Regions from separate parts of the Pedobacter sp. 22226 genome, predicted to be linked through region 2. Evidence: riboswitches for the same ligand, from Rfam matches in the RefSeq annotation. Region 2 holds a riboswitch; the other holds the start of a gene.
The links. A riboswitch is a leader RNA that binds a small molecule or an ion and turns the genes downstream of it on or off. The one in region 2 is predicted to bind fluoride.
Positions count from the first base shown of each region.

Region 1: it holds a riboswitch for fluoride, as region 2 does, so the genes downstream of both, ACTJKC_RS24040 (voltage-gated chloride channel family protein) here and ACTJKC_RS03625 (hypothetical protein) in region 2, are expected to answer to the same signal.

Region 1 is NZ_JBQEPB010000013.1:153-10,170, reverse strand. It holds gene mutY (A/G-specific adenine glycosylase) at 1-5, opposite strand, end outside; gene ACTJKC_RS24075 (HU family DNA-binding protein) at 175-477, shown strand; gene ACTJKC_RS24070 (tetratricopeptide repeat protein) at 488-1,366, shown strand; gene ACTJKC_RS24065 (Rne/Rng family ribonuclease) at 1,648-3,198, shown strand; gene radA (DNA repair protein RadA) at 3,831-5,207, shown strand; gene ACTJKC_RS24055 (DUF4920 domain-containing protein) at 5,539-6,003, shown strand; gene ACTJKC_RS24050 (branched-chain amino acid aminotransferase) at 6,212-7,276, opposite strand; gene ACTJKC_RS24045 (tryptophan 2,3-dioxygenase family protein) at 7,424-8,389, opposite strand; fluoride riboswitch at 8,454-8,515, shown strand; gene ACTJKC_RS24040 (voltage-gated chloride channel family protein) at 8,534-9,811, shown strand.
Region 2 is NZ_JBQEPB010000002.1:36,861-46,878, forward strand. It holds gene ACTJKC_RS03590 (c-type cytochrome) at 1-947, opposite strand, end outside; gene ACTJKC_RS03595 (LysR family transcriptional regulator) at 1,092-1,991, shown strand; gene ACTJKC_RS03600 (hypothetical protein) at 2,029-2,490, shown strand; gene ACTJKC_RS03605 (YidH family protein) at 2,531-2,920, shown strand; gene ACTJKC_RS03610 (voltage-gated chloride channel family protein) at 3,081-4,373, opposite strand; gene eno (phosphopyruvate hydratase) at 4,392-5,672, opposite strand; gene ACTJKC_RS03620 (EamA family transporter) at 5,731-6,144, opposite strand; gene ACTJKC_RS03625 (hypothetical protein) at 6,149-6,703, opposite strand; fluoride riboswitch at 6,746-6,814, opposite strand; gene ACTJKC_RS03630 (four-helix bundle copper-binding protein) at 7,216-7,380, shown strand; gene ACTJKC_RS03635 (TolC family protein) at 8,925-10,018, shown strand, end outside.

The DNA of each region.
Region 1 (10,018 bases), on a different contig from region 2:
GTCATTACTGCAAATTACGGTGTATTTATCCGATTTAAAAAAAACTTGCAATCGGGTGATAAGTCTGGAGATAAAAAAATCATCTTTTATTTCCCTATCTCATTAAAAAGCAATACTTTTGCAACCCCAAAACAGTAGTAATATTAAAACACATAATATAATAAATAATAAAATATGACTAAGGCAGATATTATTTCAGAAATATCAACAAAAACCGGAATTGAGAAGGTTGATGTACAGGAAACAGTTGAGGCATTTTTCAAGGTTATCAAAACCAGCATGATTGGCGGTGAAAATGTATATGTTAGGGGCTTCGGAAGCTTTGTTGTTAAAAAGAGAGCGCAAAAAACTGCGAGAAATATCTCAAAAAACACTGCAATAATTATCCCGGAACATTTTGTTCCAAGCTTTAAACCAGCAAAAGTATTTGTTGACAAAGTGAAAAGCAATTCAAAAAAAATTAACGTAGAAGCCTAAGTCTTAATTTATGAATAGCAGCATCAGATCAAAACAAACCATCATTATTGGAGCGATTGTATTGCTTGTTGCCTTTCTATTTACCAGAGACATTAAGGGTTTAGTAAAACCAACTGAAGAAAACGGCAAAATGCCTGCAAACGGTCCAATGGCCGGTACTGCAGCTGCTGCTTCTTCATCGGCACTAAACATCGAAACATCATCTACTGCTGCAAAAAATGTAATCAACAAAAACCTGGCTACAGATATTACGGCTTTAGAAAACACCTACAAAGGTGCTAATGGTGCAGAAAAGATCGAAGTTGCAAAACAACTGGCCCAGAAATGGGATGATGTGGAGCAAATTACGCCGTCTGCCCTTTATTTAGAAATTGTTGCCCAGGGCGAACCATCAGCAAAATCGTGGTTGGCAGCTGGTAACCAGTTTATAAAAGCCTTTGAAAGTACACAAGATAGCCTGGCACAACCTGCTTTATTGCAGAAAGCCAATACATCTTACAAAAATGCATTAGAGAAAGACTCTGCAAACATTGAAGCTAAAACAGGCCTAGGTGTAACAATAGTAAACGGCTTAGGTGCACCAATGCAAGGTATTGCGATGTTGCTCGAAGTGGTGGCTAAAGAACCTAAAAATGTTAAGGCGAATATGAATTTAGGCTTATTCTCTATCAAATCAGGTCAGTTTGACAAAGCAATTCCACGTTTTAAAACTGTAATTGCAGAAGCACCAACGCCTGAAGCTTATTTCTACTTAGGCACCGCCTTAGAAAATTTAGGCAGAAACAAAGAAGCAGTAGATGCTTATTTAGCAAGCAAAAAATTAGCGGCTAACCCAACCTTATCATCTTTTATTGATAAGAAGGTGGCTGAACTAAAGAATAAAAATTAATTAACAGATTAATAAAAACATTTAAAACTTAAAACTATGCCAAGCGGTAAAAAAAGAAAAAGACATAAAATGGCTACCCACAAACGTAAAAAACGTTTAAGAAAAAACAGACATAAGAAAAAATAGTTTCTTATTTTGATTAAGCCAGTTAAACCTCATAGTAAACACTATGAGGTTTAAACAATTATATGATTTTTTTTATTGTATATCTTTCTGGCTATATCAATGTTTTTTATTTACTATCCATTTGTTAATAGGCGAAAGCCTTAAATCTGTAGCTGTTGGTAAAAGAATTAATTATCAATTCGACTCCTGCCGGAGTTACCATAGCGTTGATTGAAGACAAACAACTTGTTGAGCTTCACAAAGAACAAATCAATAATAACTACGCCGTAGGCGATATTTATTTGGGCCGCATTAAAAAAATTATGCCGGGCCTGAATGCTGCTTTCGTGGATGTTGGTTATGAAAAAGATGCCTTTTTGCATTATTTTGATTTGGGCCCTCAGGTGCAATCTTTAATTAAGCTAACTAAGATCAAGCGTAATGGCTCGGTTACAGGCACATTATTAGATAATTTAAAGCTCGAAGCCGATATTAATAAGGCAGGCAAAATTTCTGATGTGCTCAGCAAAAACATGCTCCTACCCGTACAAATTGCCAAAGAGCCAATTTCTACTAAAGGACCACGTTTAAGTTCCGACATTTCGATTGCCGGCAGGTATGTGGTACTGGTGCCATTCTCCAATACCATATCTGTATCAAAAAAAATAAAAAGTAATACCGAACGTAATCGTTTAAAAAAGATTATCGAGAGTATTAAACCCCAAAATTTTGGGGTAATTATCAGAACCGTTTCTGAAGGCAGAGGAGTTGCCGAAATGCAGAAAGATCTTTTGGATCTGATTGCTAAATGGGAAAACTTCATTAAAAAAATACCTTCTACTGAACCCTCAAAAAGAGTTTGGGGAGAGATGGACAGATCATCAACGTTAATACGTGATATTCTGAACCCTGATTTTACAAACGTTTACGTAAGTACACCAGAGTTGTACGATGATATCCGTTCTTATGTACACGATATTTCTCCTGAAATGGAAAAAATCGTAAAACTGTACAAGCAAAAAGAACCCATCTTCGATCACTTCGGGATAGAAAAGCAGATTAAAAATGCTTTCGGAAAAACAGTAAATTTACCCGGTGGCGCCTACCTTGTTGTAGAGCATACCGAAGCACTGCACGTAATAGATGTGAACAGTGGAAACCGTACTGCCAGTAAAGAAAATCAGGAAGAGAACGCTTTACAGGTAAACAAAGAGGCGGCTAAAGAAATTGCCCGTCAACTGCGCTTGCGCGATATGGGCGGTATTGTGGTAATCGATTTTATCGATATGCACAAACCAACAAACCGTAAAATGCTATTCGATTATTTGCGTGAGCTGATGTTATTGGATAGGGCCAAACACACCATTCTGCCTCCGAGCAAATTTGGTTTGGTACAGATTACCCGGCAGCGTGTTCGTCCGGAGATGAATATTGTTACGGTAGAAAAATGCCCGGCCTGCGATGGGACAGGAGAAATTAAAGCGAGTATCGTTTTAATGGATGATATTGAGAACAACCTTAATTATATTTTAAGAGAGCAGAATGAAAAAGGCGTAACCCTTTGCGTACACCCTTACATTGAAGCTTATATTACAAAAGGCATTTTCAACCTTCAGCGCCGCTGGTTCTTTAAATATGGCCAGTGGATTAAAGTGAAGGCACAATCATCGTACTATTTAAATGAGTTTCACTTTATCTCTGCTAAAGACGAAGAGATTAAATTATAACTTAAAAACATTAACCAGAAGCCCGGATCCAAAAATCCGGGCTTTTTTGCTTTAGGTTAATCGGGATTTGCAATCCCTGCTTCCGAACTAAGGAATTTAATCCTTTGTAAATTACAAATCCCGACCAACGGAGTTCACTATTTTTATGGGAAAAGCAGGGTTCAGCACATTTCGGGTACAGCAGTCCTGCTATCCCTCCAAGTCTTCCTCCATGTCAATTCAGTGCCGGTTTATTGGTAAAGAACCGGAATGCGGGCTTTCCGTTCTATCAGGTTTATTTTAAAGGAGGACAAAGGCTGTAAATTTTTTTAAACTACAAACTCACATGATAAACCCGATAGAAGTGGAAATACTTTTTAATTGCAGCCCCTTAAACCTTTTCAGCTGCAGGCTATAAAACAGATGCTTTGTACTTCAGCACAACAGCATGTTGTTTAAAAAGATTGGAACAAATAGCGGGACTGCAGTTACCGACCGGCTCACCCCCTTAAATTTTCTAATAATTCTGACATCCCATATATAAAACCACAGAACATAATTTTATCCTCATTAAAAATAACATTAACCCCGATTTAAACCTGTGGGGTTTATCAACAAGAAAGGTTAAATTCGTAATCTTAAATTTTAATCAATTGGCAAAATCAAAAACCGCATATTTCTGTCAGAGCTGTGGCTACGAATCGGCAAAATGGCTGGGCAAATGCCCGTCATGCAATAAATGGAATACTTTTGTTGAAGAAATTGTAGAAAAAAGCCCGGCATCAGTACCTACCTGGAAAAGTGATACCACAAGTCGAAAATTAAGCAAGCCCAGCAAGGTTGATGAAATCCAATCGTCAACTGAGCGAAGAATATTAACGGGCGATAAAGAGTTGGACCGTGTTTTGGGTGGCGGTTTGGTAGAAGGATCTTTAGTATTAATTGGCGGAGAACCGGGTATTGGTAAATCGACCTTAATGCTGCAATTGGCCTTAAATATAAAAGGGAAAAAGTTGCTGTATATTTCTGGAGAAGAAAGCGAACAGCAAATTAAAATGCGGGCCGAAAGGATTCAGGAAAATCCATCGTCCAACTGTTATATTTTAACCGAAACTTCTACACAGAATATTTTTAAACAGATCGAAATTCTGGAGCCTGAGATTTTGGTGGTCGATTCTATCCAGACTTTGCATTCTGCCCATATCGATTCTACACCAGGAAGTGTATCGCAAGTTCGGGAATGTACAGCAGAATTGCTTCGTTTTGCCAAAGAAACCGGAGTGCCTGTATTTTTAATTGGCCATATCACCAAAGACGGAGCCATTGCCGGCCCGAAAATACTCGAACACATGGTAGACACCGTTTTGCAGTTTGAAGGCGACAGACATCATGTTTACCGCATTTTGAGGTCAATTAAAAACCGTTTTGGAGCTGCAGCAGAACTGGGCATCTACGAGATGCAGGGTAGCGGTTTAAGAGAAGTATCTAATCCGTCAGAAATTTTACTCTCACAACGTGATGAAGAATTAAGCGGCATTGCCATTGCTGCAACTTTAGAAGGCGCCAGACCAATGCTGATCGAAACCCAGGCCTTAGTGAGTCCGGCTGCTTACGGAACGCCCCAACGCTCTGCTACAGGCTTTGATACCAAGAGAATGAACATGCTTTTAGCCGTGTTAGAAAAACGCTGTGGCTTTAGATTAAGCACGCAAGACGTTTTTTTAAATATTGCCGGAGGAATCAGGGTTGAAGATCCTGCCATCGATCTGGCAGTTTTAATTGCCATTATTTCATCGCAACAGGACATTGCAGTTTCCTCAAAGAATTGTTTTGCGGCTGAAGTTGGTTTGTCAGGAGAAATAAGGGCAGTAAATCGCATTGAACAACGGATTGCTGAAGCAGATAAATTAGGTTTCGAAACGATTTATATATCCAAATACAATTTAAAAGGAATCGCTAAAGAAAAATATAATCTTGAGATTAAAGCGGTAAGTAAGATAGAAGAAGTATTTAGTCTTGTTTTCGGCTAAGCCAGATTGGGGAAAAATTTCAACATATTTTTTAGCATTGGTGATAAAGTTCCCCATTTCCACAGTTTTAACATCATACAGCCAAATCAACAAAAACATACAAACAACTGATTTCCATTGCATTACAACATAATGCAACAAGAATGATACTTTTGGATTCAGGTTTGCCTATAATATCGTGTTGTACATCATAGGATGTGATATACACGAAAATAGGGATGATTTTCCTCGTTAACGGATGTTAACGGGGATTTTTTTTGGAACACTATTTAGAAAAATTTTAAATAACTTTGAAAAAGATAACAATGGAATAATCATAAATCACTAAGAGATGAAAAAAATCATTTTAAGCCTGAGCTTTTGCCTGTTTACAGCATTTGCATTTGCACAGGCTGCTTACACTGGTCAAAAATTTGGAGAAGAAGTAAAACCTGGTGATGTAAAACCTGCCGCCAAAATGGAAGCTGCCATGGGTGATAAGAAAACTGTGGATATGAAAATTGAAGGCAAGGTAGTAGATGTGTGCAAGAAAAAAGGTTGCTGGATGACGTTGGAAATGCCAAACGGCGATCCGATGCGGGTAACTTTTAAAGATTATGCCTTCTTTATGCCAATGGATATCGTTGGAAAAAAAGTAGTTTTAGATGGCCTGGCCAAAAAACAAACCATTTCTGTTGAAACTTTACGTCATTATGCAGAAGATGCTAAAAAATCTCCTGAAGAAGTAGCAAAAATTACAGATCCTAAAAAGGAGATGGCTTTTGAAGCTAAAGGTGTGGTGATTTTGGATAAATAAGGCAGTCAGAAAGCCGAAATCTGAGGTCAGAAGCAATATGGTTCATTCATAAAGCGCTGTCATCTCGACCGAAACGCAGTGGAGCGGAGAGATCTATTTTGAGATAGATTTCCCGACTGCGTTGCACTCCGCTCGAAATGACGATAATAAAAAACAAAACCCCGATGCACATTCTGCATCGGGGTTCTATCTTTAATAAGGTTTCAGATTACAAAACCCAGTTCCAACCAAATTCATCAGGCGCCAAACCGTAACGGATATCGTTTAATTTTTTAGCAATGCCATTAGAAATGTGTCTTGTTGATGGATCAGTTAATTTATAAACCTGACCATTGTAGCCCATTTCGCCAACATGTGTTACTGTAGCAGCAGTTCCCGCAGCAAAAGCTTCGGTTAAGCTACCGTTTTCAATGCCTTCAATTACCTCTTTTACAGAAACCCTACGCTCTTCAACTTCCACTCCGGCATCTTTTGCCAGTTTAATAATGGTATCGCGTGTAACGCCATCTAAAACGGTACTGCGTACAGACGGGGTAACCAGTTTACCGTTAATTACAAAAAGCAGGTTAGCAGTTCCCGCCTCTTCAATAAACTCATGGGTTACAGAATCTGTCCAGATTAATTGATCGTAACCTTCTTTTTTAGCTTGCTCAAACGGATATAATGAACGAGCATAGTTTCCGGCAGTTTTGGCAAAACCTACGCCACCTTCATCAGCACGTGTAAATTCAGTTTCAATCTTCACTTTTAATGCGCTGCTGTAATATGGACCAGTTGGAGTAGTTAATAAAGCAAATTTATAAGTATCAGATGCTTTAACTCCTAAATACGGATCCATGGCGAACATTACCGGACGGATATACAATGCATAATCTTCCTGGTTAGGTACCCATTGCTCATCAACATTGATTAAGGCAGCCAAACCCTGCATAAAAATTTCTTCGGGAATGGTTGGCATCGACATTCTTGCTGCCGATTTATTAAAACGTTCGAAGTTTTTATCGGCACGGAACACGCTGATTCTTCCATCAGGCTGGCGATAAGCTTTTAATCCTTCGAAAATTGCCTGGCCATAATGAAGTGCAGAAATTGCAGGGCTCATCGGAATCGGGCCATATGGAAGAATCTGTAAATTTTTCCATTCGCCATCTTCGTAATCGGCAGTAAACATGTGATCGGTAAAAACCTTACCGAACGGTAATTGCGAAAAATCAGTAACAGTTAAACGTGTTTCGTCTGCTTTAGTGATTTTTATATCTAATGTCTCGGTCATACTAGTTTAATTTTGAATGACTGATTTTTGAATGAAGGAATGGATTTGCATCACGCAATTCAATCATTCTATCATTCTCTGATTCAATCATTAATTATTTCGCGCAAATTAGTAAAAAACAGCCTTTTTTAATAGCTTTTTATAATATTAATCTTTGTTTTTGAGTGTTTTAAGTACACTAAGCACCCAACCCTTACCCCATTCTTCCATCTGTTCATCAGTCCATAAGAAGGGATAAAAAATTCTTTTTTGAAAACGCGGAGGCAAATATTTCTGCCAGTTGGTTCCACCGGTTGCTGCAACATCAACAGGATCTTTTTCCAAATAGCGCACGGCTGATTTATAATGCGACAATGGCCATTCTACATTTACATACAGATCCAGCTTGCGTAATTCTTCAGCAAGAGCCGTAACATCTGCTCCATTGGCCTGTAACTGATGGTATAGTGACGAAAAATTGGTTAAAGAACGATCTTTCGCCAGCTGTAAAAATTGAGCAGCATATTTTTTAATAAACTGTTTTAAAGTTAAAGTCTGCTTGCCCGAGGCCAGTTCTGTTGCGCCGAATTTCCAGTAGATATTTTCAAATTGTTCTTCTATGGTTGCTGTACTTAATTCTTCGCGTTTCGATTTATCTACCAAACGAATAAAATCAGTCGCACAGATTTCGATCATTCTATACTGACCGGACTGGAAACCGCTGGCAGGTAACAGCGACATACGAAACTTTAAAAACTGTTCTTTTTCCATCCCATCAACCATCACCTCAAAAGAAGTGGTTAAGGCATTAAAATAAGCATTGATCCGTTTTACGCGTGCGGTAAAAAATTCGACAGTTAAATTTTCATGTTCAGCAATCTGCGTACATTCATGCAGTGCAAGCTTAAAATAAAGCTCGGTGATCTGGTGGTACATGATGAAAATTTCTTCATCAGGAAATGGTGTTTTCGGACTTTGCAGGCTTAATAAAGTATCTAAGTGGATATAATCCCAGTAGGTTAGGAAATCGGCATACAACAATCCGTCGAGGTAAGAAGCCATATCCTGCCCCATTGCCGTGTACTTTTCTTGTAGTTGGTGTAGTTTATCTTTTATTTCTGGTGTGAAATCCATGGTTTGAAGTTAGCTGCACAAAGGTGATAAAGATTTTGTAACAAATGACTAAATTTTATACATTTGAAACGATGGCGATGGGGTGCCGCCAAAACCGCCAGACAGGCTGATGACTCCTACGATTTTATTTAAAATTGATTTAAAATGCCTGTTAAAAAATTAACAGAAGGATTTCTTCTGTCTGCTAAAAATTTCATCCGTTTCGATTTTGGATTACTTTTATTAAGCACCTTAAAATGGTTACTGATTTCTGCCCTATTGGGAGTTATTATCGGCTCTGCCTCTGCCCTGTTTCTAAGCACTTTAACCTGGGCAACCAATTACCGCGAGCAACACCTTTGGATAATTGCCTTTTTGCCCCTTGCAGGCTTAATGATTGGCCTGACCTATCATTATTGGGGAGCATCGGTGGTTAAAGGGAATAACCTTTTAATTGAAGAACTCCAATCGCCTAAAAAAGTAATCCCGATTATTATGGCACCGCTCATTTTTGCGGGTACTATTATTACCCATTTATTCGGCGGCTCGGCGGGTAGAGAAGGTACAGCAGTACAAATTGGCGGAGCATTTGCCGATCAGTTTACGAAATTATTAAAACTGAAAGCAAGGGACAGAAAAATAATCCTTATTTGTGGAATTAGTGCAGGTTTTGCCTCTGTTTTCGGCACACCATTGGCCGGAGCAGTATTTGGACTGGAAGTTTTTGTTGTGGGGAGTATAACCTATAGCGCTATCCTACCCTCCTTTATTACGGCAGTTATTGCCGACTATGCCTGCAAGGCATGGGGCGTTGGTCATACACATTATGCTATTGCTGCTGTACCAGAAATAGGCTCGGTTAATTTATTGCTATCTTTAGGTGCCGGAATATTATTCGGACTTACCGCCAGAAGTTTTTCTGCTTTAAACCATGGTTTGACCAGGCTTTTTGGAAAAATTAAATATCCGCCTTTAAGGCCATTCGTGGGCGGTATTATTTTAATCGGAATTATTTATCTGATTGGTAATACACGTTATATTGGCCTGGGCATTCCAGTTATATCAGAAGCATTTACCCAACAAGAAGCTTATTATACTTTCGCTATTAAATTGTTTTTAACCGCACTTACCCTGGGTGCTGGTTTTAAAGGTGGCGAAGTAACTCCACTTTTCTTTATTGGGGCTACATTAGGTAGTTTCTTAAGTTTATTTATCCCTTTACCTTTTGGCTTACTGGCCGGAATGGGTTTTGTAGCAGTATTTGCCGGCGCAGCAAACACTCCCTTGGCCTGCATTTTTATGGGTGTAGAGCTTTTTGGTACTGCATCGGGGATTTATATTGCACTGGCCTGTGTCATGGCTTACTTATTTTCGGGCCATACCGGGATTTACAAATCGCAGACTTTTGGGTCGCCTAAGCATTTGCTGTTGAGGAGGAGGTAGTGGATGGCGATTAGCGTAAAGCGTTTTGCGGGATGCATCTGCGATATTTTTAAATCAGCGGGAAACCCTAATTCTGTTGTTTCCCGCTGATTTTGCTTATCGACGCAGAATTAATCTCGTCATCTCGACTGAAGCGCAGTGAAATGGAGAGATCTATCTTGCATGAAGCCCCTGAAACAAGTTCAGGGTGACGATTTGCTGGAGAGA
Region 2 (10,018 bases):
TCTTTTCCCTGATCTTTATGTGGTCTTGGCTGTGAGTTCACAAAAGCAGCGAGATCCCAGGCCTCCTCATCACTTAACTGCGCATCTCCATATCTGGCACCATATGGCATATTGTTCTTTACGAACCCCGCAAAGTTACTGAGTCTATACATCCCTGCGCCATCATTGTAGCTGTGTTTGCCCCATAATGGCGGATAAACATAAGTTAGTTTGTCTTCATCGAGTATTCCCTCACCATTTGCACCATGACAACTTTGACATTTACTGGTATATAAAATCGCTCCATGTTTGACATTCGCTGCCCTATCCAGGAATTTTAATTTTTCGGTTCCCGTTCCAAACACTTTCTCCCCTTTTTTTACACCTGTTCCAAGCCATTTCATATAAGCCAGCATTGCCTGTATCTCTTTACTAGATTCGTCTGGTACTTTGCCTGCAAGACTTCGATTGAAGCACTCTGCAATACGTGCCGATGCAGGTTCAACCTTTCCTGATCTGCCACTCATTTTAGGAAAACTGGAAATAAAACCAGCATAATTATTTCCGAACAGTTTGGTTCCACCCTCGAGGTGACAATTCTGACAATTCATACCATTTGTAATACGGGCTATGGATCCATTTGGCCCAAAATATTTGCTCGTATGTGCTATTAATTCTTTGCCATACCTGATCATCTGGCCGTACTTGGTGTCCGCCGGAATCGTATTTTCATCAGGCGCTTTCCAGGCATCAGCAGGTACAACCTGGCTTTTGACGTTAACAGCAGCTATACCGGTTTCCACATCCTGTTTGGTTTTTGCTGTCACTACATCTGGCTGCCCATTAAAAAATAAAGTGCAGATGAAAATGGTTCCACAAGCAACAAATAGAAACGCAATGATAGCCGTTGTCCTGGCTGTATATATAAGTGCTTGTCTGATTTCTTTTTCTGTTGATTCCTTATTCATAACCAATATTTTTCTGTTACAAATGTGCATTTATTCTACTCATCAGAAAAAGCATAAAAAGTTATTGATGATAACGTAAGGTTATGATGTCAGTACCCGTTGAAACAAATTGTTTGTATCTTAGGTTATCTACTAAAACCGTGTATGATAGATTTCCGTTTGCAAGTATTTTATGCTGTCGCTAAAAGGCTGAATTTTACAAAGGCCTCGGCAGAGTTATTTATCAGTCAGCCTGCTGTAACCAAACACATTAAAGAATTAGAGCAGGAGTTCAAAATGTCATTATTTGAACGCAGTGGAAACAAAAAAATCAGCCTCACCCCAGCCGGCGAATTATTGTTGCATTACGCAGAACAGATTTTTGGAACTTACCGGGAACTGGAATATGATATGAATCTACTTACTAAACAGCATAAAGGAATATTGAGGATTGGTGCCAGCAGTACTGTGGCACAATATATCATTCCACCTGTATTGGCACAGTTTCACAATAAGTTTAAGGATATACAAATTCAACTGGTTACCGGAAACACAGAAGATGTAGAGCAGCGTTTGATTGCTAAGGAAATAGATTTTGGAATCATTGAAGGCATCTCCCGGAACCCACAGATTAAATACGAACAATATCTAAAAGACGAGCTGGTGCTGGTGTGTTCTGGTCACAATTATGCCATGAAAAAGGAAATGATCAAACCGAATGAGTTGAAGGATTATGATTTATTACTTCGTGAACCTGGTTCTGGTACACTAGATGTTATTGCATATGCTTTAAAAGCACACCAGATAAAGGTGGGGGACTTAAATATAGAAATGCAGTTAGGTAGTACCGAAAGCATTAAATCCTATTTGATTCACAGCAAATGCCTGGCTTTTTTATCTATCCACTCCATATTGAAAGAGCTCAAGAATAATGAATGCCGCATCATAGATATCAAGGATATGGTTATCGAAAGGCCGTTTCATTTCATTCAGCTTCATGGTCAGCAGGACGCTCTGGCGGAACTATTTATGCGCTTCGCTAAAAGCTACAACTATAATGTATAGTGTTACCGAAATTTCGAGGCAATATCAGCCAGCTAAAGTGCTGCTGCTCTTTGTTTCTGAAGCTCCTGGAGGTGACGATAAACATTTTTACCTGGGAAATACTAATCTGTTTCGAACAATTTATCTTGCATTTAGTGAGGTATTTGGCGATTTTAAATCTGTAGAAGATTTTTTGCAGTTCTTTAAAGGCACGGGATGCTTTTTGGAACATCTAACTTGTACACCTATTGATAAATCGTCAGTTAAAATCAGAAAAAACCAGAGGCAGGGGGGAATAGAGCAATTAGCTCATAAAATCAGAACATATCAACCCCGATTAATCATGATCCTAATGAAAAGCATTGAACAAGAGGTTAAAGAATCTATTGACCTATCAGGCTTATCGTTTATCGAAGAAATTGCAGTTACCTGCTATCCTGCCGGCACTGAATCAAACAGGCTTACTTGCATCCGGGATACCAGGGTTATCATCTCCAAACTGGCATCGATATTGACATAACATGCAAATATATTGCTGTAATATACCGATACAGAACAAGATGAAAATTCAAGATCAGGAAAACACCAAACAGCATGCAGGAGACCATTTGGCTAATGAAAGAACATTTTTGGCCTGGATCAGAACCAGTATTGGTATCATGGGATTTGGCTTCGTGGTGATGAAATTCTCGCTATTTATCAAGCAGATCAGTGCCGCACTGGGGAGTAAAGTGCCCCTGCACCAAACCGGAGATTCCCGCATTATCGGGATTTTTCTAGTTGCCCTGGGAGCAATTACTATCATTTGTTCTTACTTAAGATATAATTCAACGAAAGAACAATTGAATCAGGGGGTGTATTACCATTCAACACTTTTTGTTAAAGTTTTAACCGCTTTAGTTTTCATAGCTAGTATACTTTTACTGCTCTACCTTATTAAAACAACATAGGCAGTTAAATCATCTGTACTTGATGCTTTAGAAAAGAGAGGAAGGAAAGCGGTCGATATAGCGTTGTTTTTTGATATAAATTGCTGATTGCATTGGTCAAGGATCTTATAAAAATTTCACCTCTTTATGATAATCCACAGGAACAGGATAAGTCAATATTTTATGTTCCCGTAAATATTTTGGGTACCGCAATACGCTGTGAAGAATATATACCTGAATGGCCACTGAAAAAATAGGCTGTAAAACAGGCTACCGCAAAAAACATGGTGTATTCACTACCAAAAAGTTCTATACCCATAATCGTACAGGCAAGGGGTGTATTCGTTGCACCAGCAAAAACAGCAATAAATCCAAGGGCAGCAAACAAACTAACTGGAGCATTTAATAAGGTCGAAAGTGCATTGCCTAATGTTGCGCCAATATAAAACAAAGGCGTTACCTCACCACCTTTAAATCCAGTTCCTAATGTTAAAGTTGTGTAAATGGTCTTCCATAACCAGCTCCAAGTATCTGCTCCACCAGGCTGAAAAGCAGAGGGAATTGTAACGGCTCCTTGGTATTCGCTATCCACGCCCAAACTTAAGTAATCCGGTTTCCCGATGGCGTAAGTCAAGCCTATAATAATCAGACCACCGATAACAGGAATAAGCCACTGGATCTTACATACTTTAGAAAAAAAGGCCTTGATCTCATGCACCATTACAGCAAACAGGTAGCTGGCCAGACCAAACAATGTGGATGCTAGAATAACCTTACTAAGCAGGAGTAGGTTTACCGGCAGGTATTCAGATAGAAAGTAGGCACTTTTCTCTATGAGATCGATGTGATAAGCGGTATGATGGATGCCCCAGGCAGAGACAGTAAGATCACCAAGCACGCTGGCAATTAATGCGGGAAGTAAAGCCTTGTACTCTATTCTTCCAATGGCCAGAACTTCCATTGCAAATATGGCACCGGTGAGCGGTGTTCCGAACACCGCCCCAAACCCGGCTGCAATTCCCGCGGTAAGGAGCATCTTGGTGTCTACCTCATTTAGCTTAAACCAGCGGCTAAACATTCCTGCGATGCTTCCTCCGATTTGTACCGCGGTTCCCTCTCTTCCAGCCGATCCGCCAAACAAATGGGTAATCACTGTAGTTATTAAGATTACTGGCGCCATCTGCCTGGGCACTCCACCACCCGGCCTATGGATTTCATCCATGATCAGGTTATTTCCTTTTTCTGAGGACCTACCAACTGACTGATAAATCAGGTGGATCACAATACCTGCTAAAGGTAGCAGAAAAATGAGACAGGTATGCTGAAAGCGAAAGTGAATGGCCCAGCCTAGCAGCCAAAGGAACAAGGCAACCATACTTCCTATTGCAATGGCAACAGGAAGTATAAGCAGCGTCCATCGAACCGCATATTTAAAAACCGAAAGGTGTTCAAATAAAAATTTATTATGTTTCATTGTAGGTTAGCGGCTGATTTATAATTTTTTATAAAAAGTATTGATTCCTGCAAATGATGCCCTATCACCAAGTTCTTCTTCTATCCGAAGCAACTGGTTAAATTTAGATACCCTTTCAGAGCGGCAGCCACTTCCTGTTTTGATGTGCCCCGCACCGGTAGCGACAACCAGATCCGCAATTGTCGTGTCTTCAGTTTCACCACTGCGGTGAGAAATAAAGCAATTGTAACCGTTTTTTTGGGCTAGTTCTACGGCCTTTAGCGTTTCGGAAACTGTACCGATCTGGTTCAATTTAATCAGTACGCTGTTTGCAATGCCCTGGTCGATTCCCTGCTGGATAATACTCGGGTTGGTGCAGAATATATCATCTCCAACCAATTCCACTTTGTCTCCCAAAAGGCTGGTCAGCTTTTTCCATCCCTCCCAATCGTTTTCGCCCAACCCGTCTTCCAACAGGATAATTGGGTACTCTTTTAACCATCCTTCCCAAAAGCCAATCATTTCATCTGTTGTGATCCGTTCTTTAGAACTTTTATAAAATTCATATTTTCCATTATTCCACATTTCGCTGGTCGCTGGGTCAAGACAAAGGGAAATATCCTTGCCTGGAGCAAAACCGGCAATATGTATCGCTTCCATGATGATTTGGACGGCTTCCTCATTAGAACTCAGATTTGGCGCAAACCCACCTTCGTCACCAACTCCGGTATAATAGCCTTTCGCTTTTAGCAGACTTCTCAGGGAATGAAAAACAGCTTCGCCCATACGGATACTTTCCTTAAACGAGGGGGCGTTATGAGGGGCAATCATAAATTCCTGAAAATCGATGTTGTTATCAGAATGCCTTCCCCCATTAATGACATTCATGCACGGTACGGGCATTACGTAACCTTCCCTTTCCACTAGCTGCCTATACAAGGGAATCCCTTTTGCAACGGCCGAAGCCCGGGCGAAGGCGATTGAGGCCGCAAGCATCGCATTTGCGCCGAGCCTTGATTTATTCTCGGTTCCATCCAGACCAATTATATGATCATCGAAGGCCTGCTGACCCTCAAAGGATAAGCCGGTGACTGATTTGCCGACTTCGACGTTAATCCCTTTTACTGCTTTTTCCACGCCTTTACCATTATAGCGCTCTGGATCACCATCTCTAAGCTCTACGGCTTCTTTTTCACCCGTACTTGCCCCGGATGGAGAAATACCCCTTGCTGTTGTTCCGTTAAGAGTGACTTCTACTTCTACTGTCGGATTGCCCCTGGAATCCAAAATTTCACGGGCATGAATTTTAGTTAATTTCATAGTTTTTTGTTTTATATTGATTTTTAGTATTTCGGTTGCTTACAAATAATTGAGTTTCTCAAAAGATCAAAACCAGTGTTCCCCCAATGATCAGCAGGGCACCAAAGAATACTTTCAGGGTAAGAGCTTCTTTCAGGAACACCATTGCAAGTATAATAGTTAGGGCAACACTCAACTTATCAACAGGGGCGACCTGGGACACTTTCCCGATCTGCAAAGCCTTGTAGTAGAATATCCAGGACAAGCCGGTGGCAAGGCCAGATAAAAAAAGAAATAGCAGGTTATGCTTTGACAGTTCCGTAATTCCTTTAAGTTCGCCTCTGGCCATTACGATCCCCCAGGCTACAATCAGTATTACCACCGTTCGTATGGCAGTAGCCAAATCAGAATTGACATTGGTTACGCCGACTTTTGCAAAGATGGCCGTAAGGGAAGCAAAGAAAGCTGATAATAGCGCGTAGATCCACCACATAGTTTTATGTTAATTTTCCGTTATTGAATAATTCCAAAGTAAATGAGTACAAGAACCGTTGCTCCGGCAATGATCCGGTAAATGCCGAACCAGCGGAAAGAATGCTTTTGAAGATAGGTGATGAAAGAGCGGATGGCCATCCATACATCCCACCCGCACCTGCTTTACTTAAATGAATGATCGTAGTTAGATTCGGTTCATGGGAAGGGCGTAGACGCTTAACGGTGTTTTTAATCAGTCCTGAAGCAATCTGATCTGCACTAGCAACTAGTAGCGCAATGGTAATAAGAACCTGCCAAATTTTTTTGCAGAAATTCTGGAAGAGGCAATAAATAATGAAGGCATAAAAAGGAAGCCAAAAACGCTTATCACTGGCCCAGTACATGATCGTATCCCAGAATGCATTATGGTGCTGATTTATCCACAAGAACCATTCAGTTTCAACCGGCAGGACCATTGCTAACACTGATCTCACTTTGGCAGACAGACAAAGTAAGACAAGCGCAATTAAGATAGCTGCCAGCAATAAGAGTTGAGAATTTATTTTTAATTTTTTCACCTACAATACTTTGACCGGCAGATTTTATTACCTGCTGGAATTTCTATTGTAGGCGCCATCAGCTTTTGAAAAAAGCGGTTGAATCGGAAGGACACCATTTCCGTATTGCAAATATAATACTAATAAAATGATGTGCAAAATCTTAAAGTAGGTGTTGAGAATTTAATTTATCACTATTCCTCCTTATTTGAATACGAGAACCAGTTTCTTATTCTTCTACCGTTTAAACAAGCATCATATCACGGGATTAAAGCTTTTCTTAAACAAAATGAAACCGCCTGGAAATAACCATGTTATCTATATAGGAATTTTTTTTATAACCCTAAAAAATTAAAGTTATGGGATACCATGAATGGAAAAACTGTATTGATGCATGCTTAAAGTGTGCTTCAATTTGCAATCATTGTGCAAGTTCATGCACTCAGGAAGAAGACGTGAAAATGATGGCGCGGTGTATTGAGCTTGATATGCAATGTGCAGCCATCTGCTACTCTGCCGCTCAATTGATGAGTATGGCTAGCTCTTTTGCTCAAGACATTTGCCGTATTTGCGCAGATATTTGCCAGCAATGCGGAGATGAGTGTAGTAATCATCATACCCAGCATTGTCAGGAATGTGCAGATGCTTGTAAGGCTTGTGCGGAAGAATGCAGAAGAATGACAGGAGTAGCTGCTTAAGATGCCAATCACCGTGAGCATTAATTGATTAAGGGCAGCATTCTAGTTGCCCTTTCATTTTTATAAATAGGCAAATTTATTCCATTCATTTTATTTTCATTATTCCCTCATTATTTGATATTTACCAAGGTTTGAGGTTGTTCTTGGTATGTCCTTTCTCTAGCCTTAAAAAAATGGGTTTTTTAGGATATGATTCTCATAAACTCATTCCATTATTCAAATAAGAATTTCAGTTTTTGATGATGAGTACTTGATAATTCGAATTCTATGAAAATGAAGGCTAGATGCGAGTTGAGGAATGCATTAAATAATGCATGAACTTTCAATTCCCGCTTCATCAAATTATTTCAAAAAACAAAAAATACAAATTTCATTTCAATGGCGGTGTTAAATCAATCACGTTGTTAAACCGAGGGTATGTACCTTCTAAATTAAATGCAAGCTACATGGCATTTGCGCATAATTGTAAAAAAATTTAGACCAAACGGATTTCCCCCCGTTTATCCTATAATTGAATAATATTCAAGCTGATCGATGTTCGCAATTGAAACTAATCCACATGCTTATTTGGCTAATTAGATAGCAGTTTATGGAGTTCAACACTGATGTCTAGACAATTGGTGTTTTATAAATAGTTGCGGTATATCTTAATTTTAGGGAAAATTCTAAAAAGTTCGAACCGAAAAATTCAATTTAATCTATTGTAAGTGACTTATTTTCAAGTTCTTAATGTTTAAAAAATAAGAGGCATACTTTTTAGATGCCTCATATTGCCACTTAGTAGGGTCAACCCGCGGAAGTTCGACCCTTTTTGAGCATTGTGAAGCTGTGGTTAATTTTGATAAAGTTTTGAACAACAAGATGGAGGGACAGTATAGGAAAAAGAAATTATTCGATGACAATCGAAAGTAGGGTGAGAAATATCGTAACCTAATATTTGTTGATATTTTGTAACGGTTTTGTTGCGGTTTATCCTCTCATCTTTTTAGATTAATGCAGATTTTAGCGCCTATATATTTAGGTTGTTAAATTTGAAGGGTTTGAAAGTTAAGCAGGTACCAAATTGCTCTATAATTGGAGTCGTCTTGCTGTACCTGATTATCTCTTTGGGCAATATCTTTTTTTTATCCAACCTCTCCCTTTTAGAGTCCGCCCGGGGAATAAAATCAGCTGCGCAGTACAAAGGTAGCTTTTCTCCGCTTGGAAAGGATTCAAAAATTACCAGACAATTTAAGTGTATCCTTGATGAACGCAAGAAAACCGTGCTTCCTGTTTTGGAAGCTTTTCTTATCGGCGTCATCTTATTTTTGGGGCTTTCGCTTTTAGCCTCTAACCTAAACAGGTATTTTCTTGAGATCAGATACAGGATTGCCGGATCAGTCCCAATTTATATTTCCAACCAGGTCTTTCGGATCTGAGATTTATCTCAATTTTCTTTTATTGACAGGTCCTTCAAATGATGAAGTGACGACGGCCGGTTAATCACCGTGTTTCCTGTCCAAGACGTCCGTCAAATCTTTTTCCTTAAATTTTAATTTAAAGACATGATCCGTATTAAACAGATTTTCTGTTTGTTCCCACTTTTATATATGGGGCTGGAAAGCCATGCCCAAACCTCCCCAAAGCCCATCGGGATCGTTGATCTGATCGATCACGTGACCGCTTTTTCACCTTCACTGGCCGCTGATTCAGCAACAGTTGATATACGTGCCGCCCAGTTAAGAGAGACCGCGGCGAATGCCCTTCCAAATCTGAAGCTTAATTATCAGGCAGATCTGGGCTCAAACAATAATGTTGCAGGGCCATACATGGCCTTTGGTATTGTTCCTTCCAATTCCAGAGGTGTTAGGACTGAAAGCACTACCAAGGCTACACTTACTAATCTTGGTATTGTCTCCCTTGATTGGGAGGTCTATAATTTTGGTGCCTATAAAGCTCAGAATGCAGTCGCCAAATCAGAACTTGTCGTTGAACGATCCAAGTTTGCCCAGCGCCGATACCAGACAAGGGCCATCGCTATTGATGATTACCTGAGTCTACTAAAGCTTCAGGACATGCTATCCATTCAAGCAAGCAATATCAGTCGCAATGAGCAGATCAACCGTTCGATTTTATCCCTTGCCAGAAGCGGTGTGCGTCCGGGTGTGGATACCAGTATCGCAGGGGCCGAACTCTCCAAATCAAGATTGAACTATATTGAAATGGACAATACCTACAGACAGGTTCAGCTCGACATTGCAGCAATCAGCGGGCTAAATCCGGAAAGTATTGTCGCTGACAGTACGATCCTGGATCGGCTAAAATCGCTTGAGGTAAACCTATCGGTAAAGTTGACCGACAGTTCAAGCCATCCGCTGCTTGATTTCTACAAAAGCAATTATCTAAGCAGCGTTGAGAAGGAAAACCTGGTCAAAAAAGCCTATAATCCAAAGGTAAGCCTGCAAGCTGCTGCCTGGTCAAGGGGATCAAGCATTGATGCCAATGATAATTTCAACAGTCTCTCGAATGGCTTGGAATGGCAACGGGAAAATTACCTCGTGGGCGTAGGGATCAGTTATAACTTATTTGATCTGCGCAGGCGTCAGTTGAAGCTTAGGACCCAAAAGGCCAGTAGCAATTTTTACTTAAAGGAACTACA